DNA from 2 places in the Micromonospora sp. LZ37 genome. Region 2 is predicted to be linked to the other one. Evidence: riboswitches for the same ligand, from Rfam matches in the RefSeq annotation. Region 2 holds a riboswitch; the other holds the start of a gene.

Region 1 (7,613 bases), on a different contig from region 2:
TCGTCATGCCGGCGGTGCTGGTGCTGCTCTTCGCCTCGGTCCAGGTCGCGGTCTGGTTCGTGGCCCGGTCCACCGCGCTGAACGCCGCACAGAGCGGGGTGAACGCGCAGCGGGTGCTCGAGGCGCCCCCCGGCGCCGGCGAGGACCGCGCCGACCGGTTCCTGCGGACCGCCGGCGACTGGCTGGTCGACGGGAGGTCCCGGTGCGTCGCCGGCGACACCGAGGTGACCTGCACGGTCACCGGCCGGTCCCTGTCCGTCGTCCCGGGCGTCAGTTTCCGGGTACGGCAGACCGCGCACGGCACCGCCGAACGGTGGACCAACCCGTGAGCGCCGCGCCGGGTCGTACCCGGGGTTCGGTCTCGGTGGAGGTGGCCGTGCTGGCCCCGGCGTTCATCGCCCTGATGGTGCTGGCCGGGGTGACCGGCCGGGTGGCGGTGGCCGACGAGGCGGTCGAGGCCGCGGCCCACGACGCCGCCCGGGCCGCGTCGATCTCCCGCAGCGCCGGTGCCGCGGAGCGTGCCGCCCGGAACGCCGCCCGCCGGCAGCTCGACTGGCGGGGCCTGAACTGCACGGGTGCCCCGCAGGTCTCCGTCTGGGGGTCGACCGCCACCGACGACCGGGTGTCGGTGGCCGCCGCGTTCCGCCGGCCGCTGGGTGAGCCGGTCAGCGTCTGGGTCAGGGTGAGCTGCGCGGTCTCCCTGAACGACATCCGCTTCCCGGGGCTGTCGGGCTGGTCGGGGACGAAGCGCGTCGAGGCGACCTTCGCCTCCCCGCTGGACCGCTACCGGAGCCGGCGATGACCGCCCGCCGCCCTCGTGACGAGGGCCGGGTCAGTCTCTTCCTGGCCGTCACCATGCTCGGCGTGCTGATGATCATCGGCGTCGCGTACGACGGGGCGGGTCAGCTGCGCACCCTCCAACGGGCCGACGACCTCGCCGCCGAGGCGGCCCGCAGCGGCGGCCAGGTGATCGACCGGGCGGCGGCGATCGAGGGCCGCCCCAAGGTGATCGACGAGTCGGGCGCCCGCGCCGCCGTCGCCCAGTACCTCGACGACAACGCCGACGTCACCGGCTACCGGGTGACCTTCCCCGTGGTGGCCGACGAGAAGCAGATCACCGTCCGGGTGACCGTCGTCTACCGCCGGCACATGCTCGGCCTCTTCGGCATGGACCGCACCGTCACCGTCTCCGGTACGGCCACCGCACGCGCACTGACCGACAGACCGTAGGAAGGGAAGGCCGCCATGACCACACCGCGGGGTTCCGCCGCCCGGCGCACCGGACAGCTGCTCACCGGCTTCGGCTCGCTGGTCGTCCTGGTCGCGCTGCTGGCCGGGGCGCCGGTGGCGCTGCTCGCCTTCGCCGGCAATCCGCTGCCGGACCAGCTACCCACCCTGTCCGAGGTCGGCACCGCGCTGACCAGCCGGGACGACGGGCAGCTCTTCCTGCGGGCGCTGGCGGTGGTCGGCTGGGTCGGCTGGGCGACGTTCGCCTTCTCCGTACTCGTGGAGCTGGGGGCGCAGGCGGCGCGGCGGCCCGCGCCGCGGCTGCCCGGGATGCGCCGGCAGCAGCGGGCGGCGGCGGCACTGGTCGGTTCGGTCGCGCTGATCCTCGCCGTCAGCCCGGCGGCGAGCGCTGCGGCGGCGGTGGCCCAGCCCGCCCCGGCCGGCGCGGCGGCGATGATCCAGCCCGCCTCGGCCAGCGCGGCGGCGGCGAACGCGCGGCCGGCGGCGGCCCTGCCGCAGGTCGCCACCACCGCCGGGACGGCTCTGCCGGGGGCCGCCACCACCGCAGAGACGGGCCGGCCGCAGCCGGCGACCGCCCCCCCGGTCTACCGGGTCGCCAAGGGTGACTACCTGGGCGAGGTGGCCGAGCGGTACCTCGACGACTTCGACCGCTACCGGGACGTGGCGAAGCTGAACCGGCTGCGTGACGCGGACGAGATCCGTCCGGGTCAGCTGCTGAAGCTGCCCCCGCAGGCGCGGGACGGGGGTGCCCGGGAGCACGCGGCCGGCCGGCTGGTGATCCGGCCCGAGACGCCTCGCAAGCCGTCCCCGCACCCCCGGACGGTCACCCCGACCACGCCGGGCAAGGCGCCGGCCGGCCCGGCAACGCCCGGGAAGGCGGGCCCGTCCACCCCGGGGAAGGCCGGCCCGTCCACTCCTGGCAAGGCCGGACCGACCGACGCCGGGCAGCAGCCCGCGCCGCAGACGGTCAAGCCGCGGGTGGAACGACCGGCGGGTCAGCCCCCGGCGATGAGCGCCGGGGCGGCCCGGGCCGGCGGCGAGGACGGGATGAACCGACCGCTGGCCGTCTCGGCCGTGCTCGCCGTCGCCAGCATCGTCGGGGCGCAGATCGGCGCGGTGCTCGGGCTGCGGCGCCGCCCGGCCCGGGTCACCGCCGCCCGCGAGTTGATCACCGGCCGCCACCGGCGCGACTGACGCCCGCACGCCTCGTTCATGATCGTGCTGTTGCCAGGAAAGAGTGGCCTCCCGTCGCGTGGAGGCCACTCTTTCCTGGTTCGAGCGTGATCTTGGTGTCGGGCCCGGGGCGCCGGGAGCCGGTCAGGGCAGCTTGGTCTGGAGCACCCCGTCGACCACGCGGGTGGGCAGGATCTGCTGGTCGTTGGCGGACGGGCCGTGCACGACCTCGCCGCCGTTGAGGCGGAACGCGGAGCCGTGCCACGGGCAGACCACGCACGCGTGCCCGCCGATCTCCTGGACCTCGCCCTCGCCGAGCGGGCCGCTCTGGTGCGGGCAGCGCTCCAGCATCACGGTGACCTCGTCACCGTGCCGGTAGAGGATCACCGAGACGTCGTCCACCTCGCGGGTGAGCAGCTCGCGCTGCGGCAGCGTCGCCAGGTCGGCGATCGCCTTCCACTCGTCGGACATCCGGTGCAGCTCGGAGATGCTCTGGCTGACCTGCGCGCCCTGCTTGTACGCCAGGTGCCCGCCGATGTACGCCCCGGCGCTGGCGGCGCTCAACCCCAGGTACGCCAGCGCCCGCCCGATGCCGTGCCGGCCGCGCAGCCGGGCGGCGAGCGAGCTGGCGTAGAACACCAGCGCGACCGAGTTGGAGGCGGCGTGCACCAGCCCCACCCGGCGCTGGTCCCGGGCCAGGGCGGCCCAGTCGTTCAGCCCGGCGACGGCGGCCGGGAGTGCGCTCACCGTACCGAGGCCGACCAGGGTGGTCGCCGCCCGCCGCTGACCGGGCAGCAGATCCAGCACGGCGGCGCTGATCCACGCGCCCACCGGCACCTGCACCATCGCCGGGTGCAGCGGATGGCCCAGCCAGACCCCGTGCAGCAGGTCGCGGACCCGCTGCCCGCGCAGCGTCGACTGGACGGCCCGCTGGAGCCGGTCACCGGCCGGGTCCAGCGCGGCGTTCTGCTCGATCTTGTTCATCAGCGCTCGCACCTTCCCCGACTTCCCGGCAGCTCCGGTCGCAAACCGGGCGGCGGGTACGAATTCCGCCGCCCGGTCCACTCAGCGCCAGTCCGCCACCCTGGGCTGGAACGTGGCGCTGCGGAACAAGCCGTCCAGGTTGCCGCCGAGCCGGCGCAGGGTCGCCTTGTCGTGCGCGCTCATCTCGACGTAGAGGCCCTGGACCCCGTAGACCTGGAGGCTCGCGCCGCCGTCCAGAGAGGAGCTCCGGCGGGCGGGGTGGCCGTCGATCCGGGAGGTGGGGTCACCGATCACCCCTTTGTCGCCGGTCGTCGACTTGCGGGGCAGGATCAGCACGGCGAGCGGCCAGTCCCCGTACTTCGTCCGCCTGCCGGCGCCGTAGGACAGCTCGACGTTCCAACTCCCGCTCGACCGCACGCTGACCACATACGCCATCGGCTTCAGGCCGGCGGGCGGCGCGTCGAACCGCACCGGCAGCCGGATCGGCCGGTCCACGGCGTAGCGGACGTCGAGGGCGATCCGCCGGGCGGCGGCGTGCGGGTCGCCGGCGCTCTCCGGCAGGTGCCGCACAATCACCTCGGCCCAGGCTCCCGGGGCGTACTCCCAGCGCAGCGCGGCGGACCGGGGCTCGACGGTGGCGTTGGCGTTCCACCGGGCGGTCCGGCCGTTGACCGGCTCGGCCTGCGTCAGCCCGGCGGTGCCCGCCCGGCCGGCGGCCACCGCGATCTGCTGGTCGGCGCCGAGAGTGATGTCCCGGCCGGCTGAAACGATCCGCAGTTCGGCCGTAGCCGCAGCCCGGGCCGGCCGGGGTGACGTCTGGGGCGCTGAGGCGAGCAGCGCGAGCTGGTCGGTGCCGGTCCGGACGGTCCGTTCGGTCAGGCCGGCGGGGAGCCAGCCGAACTCGGCGTACTGCCGGGAAGGGGTGAAGGCGGCCGGGGCGCGGGCCGGCATGGGCACGGCGGACGGGGTGGACGGCGGCGTGACGGCGGGCCCGACGGGTTCCGGCCGGCCGGTCCCGCCGAGGAGCGCGGGGGCGGCGGCCAGGACGGCGACCACGGCCAGCCCGGCGGCGGCCGCGACGGCGATCCGCCGCCGTCGCACCTGCCGGCGCCCGTCGCGTACGGCCCGGTGCAGGTCCACGGCGGTCGGCGGGAGCGGCACGTCCCGCAGCGGTGCCAGCAGCTTCTCCTCCATCACTTCCCCTCTCCGGTGGTCGCGTAGGTGGCCGTGCCGAGCAGCCGGCGCAGGCTCGCCAGGCCGTGCGAGGTCTGGCTCTTGACCGTGCCGGCGGTGCAGCCGAGGGTGGCGGCCACCTCGTCCACCGGCCGGTCGTGCAGGAAGCGCAGGACCAGCACGGCCCGCTGCCGGGGCGGCACCTGGGCGAGCGCGGCGTGCAGCAGCTCCCGGTCCTCCACCGCGTCGGCGGTCGGGGCGGGCGCCGGCTCGGGTGGCGTGCCGACCAGGCGGACCCGGGACCAGAGCCGGCGCTTCTCGTCGAGGAAGACCCGGACCAGCACGGTGCGGACGTACGCGTCGACGTTGTCCGCCTCGCGGGCCCGCCGCCAGCCGACGTAGAGCCGGGTGACGGCCGTCTGGACCAGGTCGTCGCCACGGTGCGCGTCCCCGGTCAGCTGACAGGCGATGCGGCGCAGCGCCGGCAGCCGCGACGTGACGTACTCGACGTACTCCTGTTCCAGGTCAGCCCGCATCCACCCACCCCGTCCGTAAACGATTCCACCCCACTGACGGGGTCGGCCGCCGTCCAGGTTGTAGCCGGCGCGAACCATTTCGCCGACGCCCCGACCCGGGGCCGACGGCGCGGCCCCGGCAGCGTGGGTCAGCGACCGCCCGACCACCGGTCGGTGTGCAGGGCCTCGGCCAGGGGGCGCTTCTGCCGCCAGCCGTGCCGGGCCAGGTCCGGCACCTCCTCCAGGTGCGTCACCGGGCCGACGCAGAGCCAGGCCACCGGCCGGATGCCCGGGGGAATGCCGAGCAGCCCGGCCAGGAACGGCTCCCGGTAGAAGGAGACCCAGCCGACGCCGAGCCCTTCGGCGGTGGCCGCGAGCCAGAGGTTCTGGATGGCCAGGCAGACCGAGTAGAGGCCGGCGTCGGCGATGGCGTGCCGACCGAGCACGGCCGGGCCGCCCCGGGTCGGGTCGTAGGTCACCACGATCGACAGGGTCGACTCCAGCACCCCGTCGATCTTGATGCGGGCGAACCGGTCGGCGGCCTCGCCGGAGAGGGTGGCGGCGAAGACGTCCCGCTCGTCCCGCACGTGCGCGTGGAAGCGGCGGCGGAGCCCCGCGTCCCGGACCAGGATGAAGTCCCACGGCTGGGAGTAGCCGACGCTGGGCGCGGCGTGCGCGGCGTCGAGGACGCGGTGCAGGGTCTCGTCCGGCACCGGTTCCCCGGTGAACTGGGCCCGGACGTCCCGGCGACGGTGGATTGCGGTGTACAGGTCCATGGCAGGCTCCCGCTGCGCTCGGCCCACTCCCGGCGGGGTGGGCGGTCGACGCGAGGCCGGTCTTCGGACTCCCGGATCGACGCCTGACCGTCCGCCTTCCCAGCCGTACGGCCAGTGGCTGCGCTGCTCGCGCGTGGACGGTGGCTCCCCGGTCACCGCGGCGGGCCCGTGCCGGATTCGCACCGGCTTCCCGATTCTCCCCGCGCCCGCGGGGCACCTCGCATGATCATTGCCATCGGCGATGCTAGCGGCCCGGCACGGCGGAACGGGCATGCGCACCGGGGCTACCACCCCCTACAGTGGCGGGACCCCGAGGCCGATCCGACCGCCGGGGTCGCACACCAACACGGGGGAACCACCATGAACAACCGTGCCCGCGTCGTCCGTACCGTCCTGACGCTGGTCGTCGCCGCCGGCGTCGTGGCCGGCTGCCAGCCGACGGAGGAGAAGAAGCCCGCTGCCGCCGCGTCGTCGGCGAGCACCGCGCCCAGCCCCACGGTCGACGTCGCCGCGAACAGCAAGCAGGTCTGCGACGCCGCGCTCGCGGTGTCCAAGGAGCACTTCGTCGGGATGGCGGACGACGCCATCGCGGCCATCGACAAGCCGGTCAGCGCCAAGGAGGCCGGCGCCAAGGTCCGCGCCCACTACACCGAGCTGGCGGAGGGGCTGCGCAAGGAGGCCGCCCGGGCCGCCGACCCGCAGGTGCGCGGGGCGGTGGAGAACCTGGCCGGCGCGATCGAGAAGCGACTGACCGGCCCGGACGCCACCAAGGTGGAGGCGCCGGACCTGGACCCGACCCTCAAGGCACTGGACACCGCCTGCGGCCGGTGACCCGGACGGCGCCGGCCGCCCCTGGCGTGCCGGCGCCGCCGGAGGGCATGCTGTCCCGATGGCCGTACACGTCGCGCACGACGGACCGGTGACCACGGTCATCCTCGACCGGGCGGCGTCTCGCAACGCCGTCGACGGGCCGACCGCGCGGGCCCTCGCCGACGCGTTCCGCGCCTTCGACGCGGACCCGGACGCCGCGGTCGCCGTGCTCTGGGGCGCCGGCGGGACGTTCTGCTCCGGCGCCGACCTCAAGGCGATCGGCACCGCCAGCGGCAACCGCGTCGAACCGGACGGCGACGGCCCGATGGGCCCCACCCGGATGGCGCTCTCCAAGCCGGTCATCGCCGCGATCTCCGGGTACGCCGTGGCCGGCGGCCTGGAGCTGGCGCTCTGGTGCGACCTGCGGGTCGCCGAAACCGACGCGACGTTCGGGGTGTTCTGCCGGCGCTGGGGCGTACCGCTGATCGACGGCGGAACGGTGCGCCTGCCCCGGCTGATCGGGCAGAGCCGGGCGATGGACCTGATCCTCACCGGCCGTCCGGTCCCCGCCGAGGAGGCGTACGCGATGGGTCTGGTCAACCGGCTGGTCCCGCCGGGTGAGGCCCGGACGGCGGCCGAGCGGCTGGCCGCCGAGATCGCCCGGCACCCGCAGACCTGCCTGCGCAACGACCGCGCCTCGGTGCTGGCGGCCGCCGGCCGCACCGAGCCGGAGGCACTCGCCACCGAGCTGGCGTACGGGATGGACTCCCTGGCGGCGGACGCGGCGGCCGGCGCGGCCCGGTTCGCGGCGGGCGCCGGCCGCCACGGCAGCTGAGCGGCGCCGTCAGCGCAGGTTGCGCAGGGCGTCCTCGATGGCCCGGTGGAAGGTCGGGTACGCGTAGATCATGTGCCGGAGCTGGCTGAGCGGGACGGC
Region 2 (7,613 bases):
CGCCGCCCGGTACAACTTCGCCGGCCACAGCACATCGAGGTCGAGCAGGAGGTCCAGGTGCGGGGTCAGCCTCCGCGGGTCGTTGTCCGCGATCACGGACAACTCCTCGATCGCGTCGTCGTCCTCGGCGGCCGCCCTCCTGATCAACTCCTCGATCATCGGGGGGTGGTAGCCGGCCGCCGACCGGCGCCCGGCCTCAGCGGCGGGGTGGGTGCCAGTCGGCGTACCGGGCGGCCTGGCGCAGCGCGGCGCGGCTCGGGGTGAGGCGGACCAGGGTGTCGCGGAGCGCGACGGCGACCGGGTTGCGCAGCCGCTGGCCGTACCGGCCGACGCGGTCGGACGCCCGGGCCACCTGCTGACTGCGGGGCCGGCGCTCCCGGTCGTACCGGGCGAGCGCGGCGTCGAGGTGGGCAGGACCGCCGGCGCAGGCCACCCCGAGCGTCACCGCGTCCTCGATCGCCTGACCGGCTCCCTGGCCGAGGTACGGGGTCATCGCGTGCGCCGCGTCGCCGAGCAGCGCCACCCTTCCCCTCACGTACGACGGCAGGGGTGTGCCCAGGTGGTGGAGGTCGTGGCGGAGCAGCTCCTCGGGTCGGGTGGCGGCGAGCAGCGCCGGGATCGGGTCGTGCCAGTCGCCGAAGCGGGCCCGGACGGCCGCCAGCTCGTCGGGGACGTGCCAGCCGGGCGGGGCGTTCACCGCGGCGTACCAGTAGAGCCGCTCCTCGTCGAGCGGGACGACGCCGAACTCGGCGCCGGGTCCCCAGCTCACCGCGGCCGGCAGCGGGTCCGGCCAGCGGATGGCCGCCCGCCAGGCGGTCGCCCCGGCGTAGACCGGTGGCGGCACCTCGGGCCAGAGCCGGGAGCGCAGCACCGAGCGCAGGCCGTCGGCGCCGACCACCAGGTCGGCGGTGAGCTCGCCCGGCTCGCCGCGCCAGCGGTGGTGGACCCGGGTGCCGTCCGGGCCGGACGTCACGTCGACCACCCGGGCGTCGGTGCGCAGCGCGGCCGGCGGCAGGGCGTCGCGGAGGATGCCGTGCAGGGTTGCCCGGTGCACGCCGAAGGCGGCGGTGCCGAGCTGTCGGGTCAGCTCGGCGGCGTCGATCCGGGACAGCCAGCGTCCACCGCGGTCGCGGAGCCCGCCGGCGGTCCCGGCCCCGGAGCGGGACCGGACGGCGTCCCCGACGCCGAGCGCGTCGAGGCCGCGCAGCGCGTTGGCCATCAGGGTCAGGCCGGTGCCCAGCTCGCGCGGCTCGGCGGCCTGTTCCAGCACGGTGGTGCGCCAACCCGCCCGGTGCAGGGCCAGCGCCGCGGTGAGGCCACCGATCCCGCCGCCGACCACGACCGCGTGTCCGTCCATCCCGACCGCCCTTCTACATCTGTAGAAGTTCATACTACATCCGTAGAGGGTGAACCGAGGGGGCGTCGATGAGTGGTCGGGCCGCCCGGGTGGCCGCGCTGTCCGACGCGGCGATCGCACTGCTCGCCGAGGGCGGGATGCGGGCGCTGACCCACCGGGCCGTGGACGCCCGCGCTGGCGTGCCGCTCGGCACCACCTCGGCGTACCTGCGCACCCGGCAGGCGCTGATCGAGGCGGTGGTGCGGCGGCTGGTCGACCTGGACCAGGTCGACCTGACCGAGCGCGAGCTGCCCACCGGCGCGCCGCCGCCGGGGCCGCCGCCCCGGCTCACCGCGCCGGACCTCGACCGGCTCGCCGCCGGGACCGCCGAGGTGCTGGACCGCTGGCTCACCACCGGCCGGGACCGCAGCCTCGCCCGCTACGCCTGCCTGCTGGAGGCCGTGCACCGCCCCGAGCTGCGGCGGATCCTCGCCCACGGCACCGTGCTGCGCGAGCAGGCCCGCGCGCTGCTGGCCGGCGCCGGGGCCGCGGACCCGCGCCGGCAGGGCGACCAGTTCGTCGCGTTCGTCGACGGGCTGCTCTTCGACCGCCTGGTCGGCGCCGGGGCGTTGAGCGCGCCGACCCCGGGCACCCCGGAGAGCCGGGAGGACCTGCGGACCGCCGTCCGCGCCCTGCTGCGCGCCTTTACCGGCAGCTGAGGGCCCCGCGAGGCGGCGGTCGGTCAGCCGACGAGGACCCGCGCGCGGTGCTCGCGCGGACTGACCCCGCGGACCCGGCGGAAGGCGGTGCTCACCGCGGCGACCGGGGTAAGGATTGGCACCGGCTTGTGGTCGTGACGGACGTGTGTGATCGTCGCCGAGGACGTCGTACCCCGGGAAGGACCGTGCCACTGTGAGCCCCGCTGTCATCGACCAGAGCGCCGCCGCCGTACCCCGGGCGGTGCTCGCCGCCCGCAACGGCGTCGCGGTGGTCTTCGCCCTCAACGGCCTCGCCGTGGCCTCCTGGTTCGGCCGGGTCCCCGCGGTCCGCGAGGCGCTCGGGCTCAGCGCCGGCCGGCTCGGCCTGCTGCTGCTCGCCATGTCCGCCGGCGCGGTGCTCGCGCTGACCACCGCCGGGCTCGCCGCCCAGCGCCTCGGCGCCGCCCGCACGGTGGTGCTGGCCACGGTGCTGGTCGCGGGCGGGCTGGCCGGGGCGGGGGTGGCCGCCGGACTGGCCGGCTCGCTGGTCGGCGTGGCGGTGTGCCTGTTCGCCCTCGGCTACGGCTCCGGCACCTGTGACGTGGCGATGAACGTCGAGGGCGCCGCCGTGGAGAAGCGGTTGGGGCGTACCGTCATGCCCCGGTTCCACGCGGCCTGGAGTCTCGGCTCGGTCGCCGGCGCGGCGCTCGGCGCCGGCGCCGCCCGGGTCGGCCTGTCGGTCGACGCCCACCTGGTGGTGGTGGCCGTGGTGGTACTCGGCGGCACCCTGCTCGGCGCCCGGGCCTTCCTGCCCGTGCGGCCCGCCGCGCACGCCGGCGACACCCCGGCCGCCCGGCGCGGCGGCCTGCTCGCCGCCTGGCGCGAGCCGCGCACCCTGCTCATCGGCGTGCTGGTGCTGATCATGGCGTTCGCCGAGGGCAGCGCCAACGACTGGCTCGCGGTCGCCTTCGTCGACGGGTACGGCGTCAGCGAGGCCGCCGGCGCGGCGGTCTTCGGTGTCTTCGTCACCGGCATGACCATCGGGCGCACCGCCGGCACCGTCGCCATCGACCGGTGGGGACGCGTGCCCGTCCTGCTCGTCACGATCCTGCTCGCCGTGGTCGGCGCGACCGTGGCGGTGCTCTCCGGTTCCGGGCCGGTCGCCATCGCCGGGGTGCTGCTCTGGGGCTTCGGCACCTCGCTGGGCTTCCCGGTCGGGATGAGCGCCGCCGCCGACGAGGAGGACCGGGCCCCGGCCCGGGTCAGCGTGGTGGCGGCGATCGCCTACACGTCGTTCCTGGCCGGACCGCCGCTGCTCGGCCTGCTCGGTGACCGGGTGGGAACCCTGCAGGCGCTGCTGGTGGTGCCCGTGCTGCTGCTGGCGACCCTGGCGCTGGTGCCGGCCACCCGCCCACCGGCGAACCCCTCCCGCACATAGAAGTTAACAGCGACGGGCCGGCCGCGGTATCGGGCGCGCGACCGACCGCGCCGGCCCACCGCCGTGGCTAGGGTCGCCGGATGCCTACTCACGAGATCACCGCGGTCGCCGCGGGCACCTGGACCCTCGGCGGCCGGACCGTGCGCCGGATGGGCTTCGGCACCATGCGGATCACCGCAGACCCCGACGCCGACCGCGCGATCCGCGTCCTGCGCCGAGCCGTGGAACTGGGGGTGGACCACCTCGACACCGCCGCCTTCTACGTCTCACCGGGCGGCACGCTGAAGGTGGGCAGCGGCCCCGCCCGGTACGCGCCGGGGCTGATCCGCGCCGCGCTCGCGCCGTACCCCGACGACCTGCTCATCGCCACCAAGGTCGGTTTCGCGTACGACCCGGCCACCGGCCTGCGCGAGGAGATGACCCCGGCGGGGCTGCGCGCCCAGGTGGAGGAGAACCTGCGCCGGCTCGGCCGGGACCACCTCGACCTGGTTAACCTGCGGATCGTCAAGCGGCCCGGCCGGGACTCGGTGGCGGAGGGCTTCGCCGCCCTCGCCGCGCTGCGAGAGGCCGGGCTGATCCGGCACCTCGGCCTCTCCAACGTCCGCCTCGACCACCTCGACGAGGCGCAGGCGATCGCCCCGGTCGTCTGCGTGCAGAACAGCTACGCCCTGGACAACCGGGGCGACCAGGACGCCCTGCTGCGCGAGTGCGGGGCGCGCGGCATCGCGTACGTGCCCTTCTTCGCCCTCGCCGGCGCGCGGCGGGAGGCGGGCGCGGCGACGGACCACCCGGCGGCCGTGCACGCCGTCGCCCGCGCGCACGGCGCCACCCCGCACCAGGTACGCCTCGCCTGGACGCTGCACCAGGGGCCGCACGTGCTGGCCATCCCCGGCACCGGCGACCCGGAGCACGTGGCCCAGAACGTGGCGGCCGGCGGGCTGCGGCTCACCGCCGGGGAGTTGGCCGCGCTCGGCTGACCCGGTCAGGTGGCGCTCACCCTCCTCGCAGTCCGTTGCCAGGAACCGGTGGTGCACTGGAGGTCACGTGGAGGAGAGGGAGTGCGCAGATGGGCTGGCTCAGCCGGCGGTCCCGGACCGCCGACCCGACCCCGACCAAACTCGACCGGGAGGCGACCCGCGACGACCTGGCCGCGCTGGAGCACTTCGTGACCAGCAGGCAGGGCGTCGAGTTCTATCTCGAACCGGAGACCACCGCCACCGACACCACCGTGGTGGCGATCGCCCACGACGGGGAGTGGATCCGCCGCCGGACCGGCTCGCCGCAGGTGGCCGGGAAGCTGGCGCGCCGGCACGCGGTGCCGCTCTACGAGGCCATGAAGACCGGCTATCCGCAGCGGATGCGGGAGTGGAACCGGGCCCACCCGGAACGCCGGCTGCGCTGACTGGCCCGACCCCGACCTGGGCTCAGGCTTCGACTGCGGCGCGGGCCTCGTCGAGGGTCATCGGGTCGGTGTGGCTCGCGACGTACCAGTGGTGGTCGGGGTCGAGCAGCCGGCGGACCAGCGCCAGGTCGGGGCCGTCGCCGGGCCCGCGCAGGTGCGCCGGTGGCGGGTAGAAGCAGTCGCCGAGCAGCATCACCGCCGAGTCTGGCACCAGCACCACGGTGGAGTCGGGGGCGTGCCCGCCGCCCACGTGCCGCAGTCGGACACCGGTGGGCAGCGTCAGTTCGTCGGTGAAGGTCCGGGTCGGCGGCAGCACTGTGAAGTCGTCCCAGGAGTCCATCGCCAGAGCGCGGGCCCGGAAGCTGGGTCCGAGCCGCGGGTTCGCGCGGACCTGCTCGCGCAGGTAGCGGTGGCTCCACGGGCGGGCCGCCTCGTCCCGCAGCAGCCGCTCCCCGGCGACGTGCCCGACGATCTCCACTCCCGGCCAGGCGCAGGCGCCCCAGACGTGGTCCCAGTGGTGGTGGGTGTAGACCAGCCAGCGCGGTTCGGGCAGCCCGGACATCGTGAGGGCGGCCCGGATCTCCCGGGCGTGCCCCGGGCTGTGGCCCGCGTCGACCAGCACGCTGCCCCGCTCGTCGGTGATCAACGCCACGGCCGGCTGCACGTTGTCGGGCTCCGGGTCACCCGGGAAGATCCAGACCCGGCCGGCGAGCTGGTGGAAGGTCATCTCGGTGGTGCCCCCGATTCCTACCGATCGTCGGTCGACGTTGGCTCCTCGTCGGCCGATCGTAGGCGCTCGACCCGCCCAACGGCTGCCCCACCTGCGGCGTCGGCCCCCGGACGCCTCCGTCGGCCCCTTTGCTCTGCCGCCCCGGAGGCAACGGTGGAGCGCTCCCGGTGTCGCCTCGGCGGCAGCAGAGCAAAGGGGGGTGCGCATCGAGTACGGACATTGTCCGAACTGGTCGAACGGCCGTCAGCGATCGGTGGCGCCCGATCGATGCCGGCCCTGGGCGGGGCCGGGGCCGGCGTTGACCGCGCGCCGAGGGGTGTGGCAGCATTCGCGGCCTGACGGCAGTGAAGGAAGCCGGTGCGATTCCGGCGCGGTCCCGCCACTGTCACCGGGGAGCGATCCCCCCTCGTGAGTCACGGCCGTGTGTCTGCGGTTGGAAGGCCGGGGGTGAGCGTCGATCTGGGAGCCAGGATACTTCGGCCGTCGGAGCTACCCCAGGGCGTGGACACCCGAGGAGGACCCGATGACGCGCAGCGTCTCCACCGTCGACGAGATCCGTCGCATCCCCACCGAGCAGGGCAGCGCGCCCATGGTCGGTCACCCCGCCGCACCGACCACCGGCCGCACCGCCGTGCCGGTGCCCGGTAGCGCCGCCGCGCCCGGAGCCGGCCGCCGCGCCGCCTCCTCCGGCCGCCGCGCTGCCCGCCTCGCCGTTCACCGCTGAGTCCCGCGCCGCGCCGCCCGCGCCCGCCGGCAGCCCGCCGGTGACCCGGTCGGCGACTCGTCGTACCCGCTGAACCGCGCCCACCCCGCATCGCCCGGCCGCCCTCGCGGCGACCCGGGTGTCACTCTCCGGAGCCTTTCGTGCGCATCCTGTTGCTCTCCACCGCCGACACCGACCTCCTCGCCGCCCGCGCCAGCGCCGCCGACTACCGGCTGGCCAACCCCGCCCGGGTCGGCGTGGACGCCGTGCCGGCGCTGCTCGACGGCGTCGACCTCGCCGTCGTACGCCTGCTCGGAGGCCGCCAGGCGTGGCCCGACGGCCTCGCCGCGGTGCTCGCCTCCGGCGTGCCCACGGTCGTGCTGGGCGGCGAGGCGGTGCCCGACGCGGAGCTGATGGCGGCCTCCACGGTGGCCTCCGGGGTGGTCACCGAGGCGCTGCGCTACCTGGTCGAGGGGGGCCCGGAGAACCTCGCCGAGCTGGCCCGGTTCCTCTCCGACACGGTGCTGCTCACCGGCGAGGGCTTCGCGCCGCCCGCCCCCACCCCGGCGTACGGGATCCACGGCGACCACCCGACGCGGACCGGCCGCCCCACCGTCGGGATCGTCTTCTACCGGGCGCACGCGCTGGCCGGGAACACCGGCTTCGTCGACACCCTCGCCGAGGCGGTGACCGCCGCCGGCGGCGACCCGCTGCCCATCTTCTGCGGCTCGCTGCGCGGGCTCGCCCCCGGTGACGGGCCGCTCGACCTCTTCGCCCGCTGCGACGCCCTGGTGGTGACCGTCCTCGCCGCCGGTGGCGCCGTCGCCGCCGTCGCCTCCGGCGGGGGCGACGCCGACGCCTGGGACGTCGGCGCGCTGGCCGCCCTGGACGTGCCCGTCATCCAGGCGCTCTGCCTGACCAGCACCCGGGAGCAGTGGGCGGGCAGCGACGCCGGCCTCTCCCCGTTGGACGCCGCGATGCAGGTGGCCATCCCCGAGTTCGACGGCCGGATCGTCACCGTGCCGTTCTCGTTCAAGCGGATCGACGCCGACGGGCTCTCCGGCTACGTCGCCGACCCGGAGCGGGCCGCCCGGGTGGCCGGCATCGCCGTCCGGCAGGCCCGGCTGCGGCACGTGCCGAACGCCGAGAAGCGGCTCGCGGTGGTGCTCAGCTCCTACCCGACGAAGCACTCCCGGGTCGGCAACGCGGTCGGCCTGGACACCCCCGCCTCGGCGGTGCGCCTGCTCGCCGCCCTCGCCGACGCCGGATGGGACCTGGGCGACGACCCGGTGCCCACCGACGGCGA

Evidence for each region. Region 2 has a riboswitch for cobalamin ahead of AC5L3Z_RS16085 (hypothetical protein). Riboswitches for the same ligand answer to the same signal wherever they lie in the genome.
Region 1: it holds a riboswitch for cobalamin, as region 2 does, so the genes downstream of both, bluB (5,6-dimethylbenzimidazole synthase) here and AC5L3Z_RS16085 (hypothetical protein) in region 2, are expected to answer to the same signal.

What each region holds. Positions count from the first base shown of each region.
Region 1 is NZ_JCADBL010000004.1:102,339-109,951, forward strand. Features, by position in the region: gene AC5L3Z_RS10565 (TadE family protein) at 1-329, shown strand, start outside; gene AC5L3Z_RS10570 (TadE/TadG family type IV pilus assembly protein) at 326-802, shown strand; gene AC5L3Z_RS10575 (hypothetical protein) at 799-1,230, shown strand; gene AC5L3Z_RS10580 (LysM peptidoglycan-binding domain-containing protein) at 1,246-2,442, shown strand; gene AC5L3Z_RS10585 (Rieske (2Fe-2S) protein) at 2,566-3,405, opposite strand; gene AC5L3Z_RS10590 (hypothetical protein) at 3,487-4,599, opposite strand; gene AC5L3Z_RS10595 (SigE family RNA polymerase sigma factor) at 4,599-5,114, opposite strand; gene bluB (5,6-dimethylbenzimidazole synthase) at 5,243-5,869, opposite strand; cobalamin riboswitch at 5,907-6,105, opposite strand; gene AC5L3Z_RS10605 (hypothetical protein) at 6,230-6,700, shown strand; gene AC5L3Z_RS10610 (crotonase/enoyl-CoA hydratase family protein) at 6,759-7,514, shown strand; gene AC5L3Z_RS10615 (dihydrolipoyl dehydrogenase family protein) at 7,524-7,613, opposite strand, start outside.
Region 2 is NZ_JCADBL010000007.1:43,013-50,625, forward strand. Features, by position in the region: gene AC5L3Z_RS16050 (hypothetical protein) at 1-159, opposite strand, end outside; gene AC5L3Z_RS16055 (FAD-dependent monooxygenase) at 197-1,357, opposite strand; gene AC5L3Z_RS16060 (TetR/AcrR family transcriptional regulator) at 1,426-2,055, shown strand; gene AC5L3Z_RS16065 (MFS transporter) at 2,249-3,472, shown strand; gene AC5L3Z_RS16070 (aldo/keto reductase) at 3,553-4,449, shown strand; gene AC5L3Z_RS16075 (hypothetical protein) at 4,539-4,874, shown strand; gene AC5L3Z_RS16080 (MBL fold metallo-hydrolase) at 4,897-5,601, opposite strand; cobalamin riboswitch at 5,952-6,081, shown strand; gene AC5L3Z_RS16085 (hypothetical protein) at 6,128-6,328, shown strand; gene cobN (cobaltochelatase subunit CobN) at 6,469-7,613, shown strand, end outside.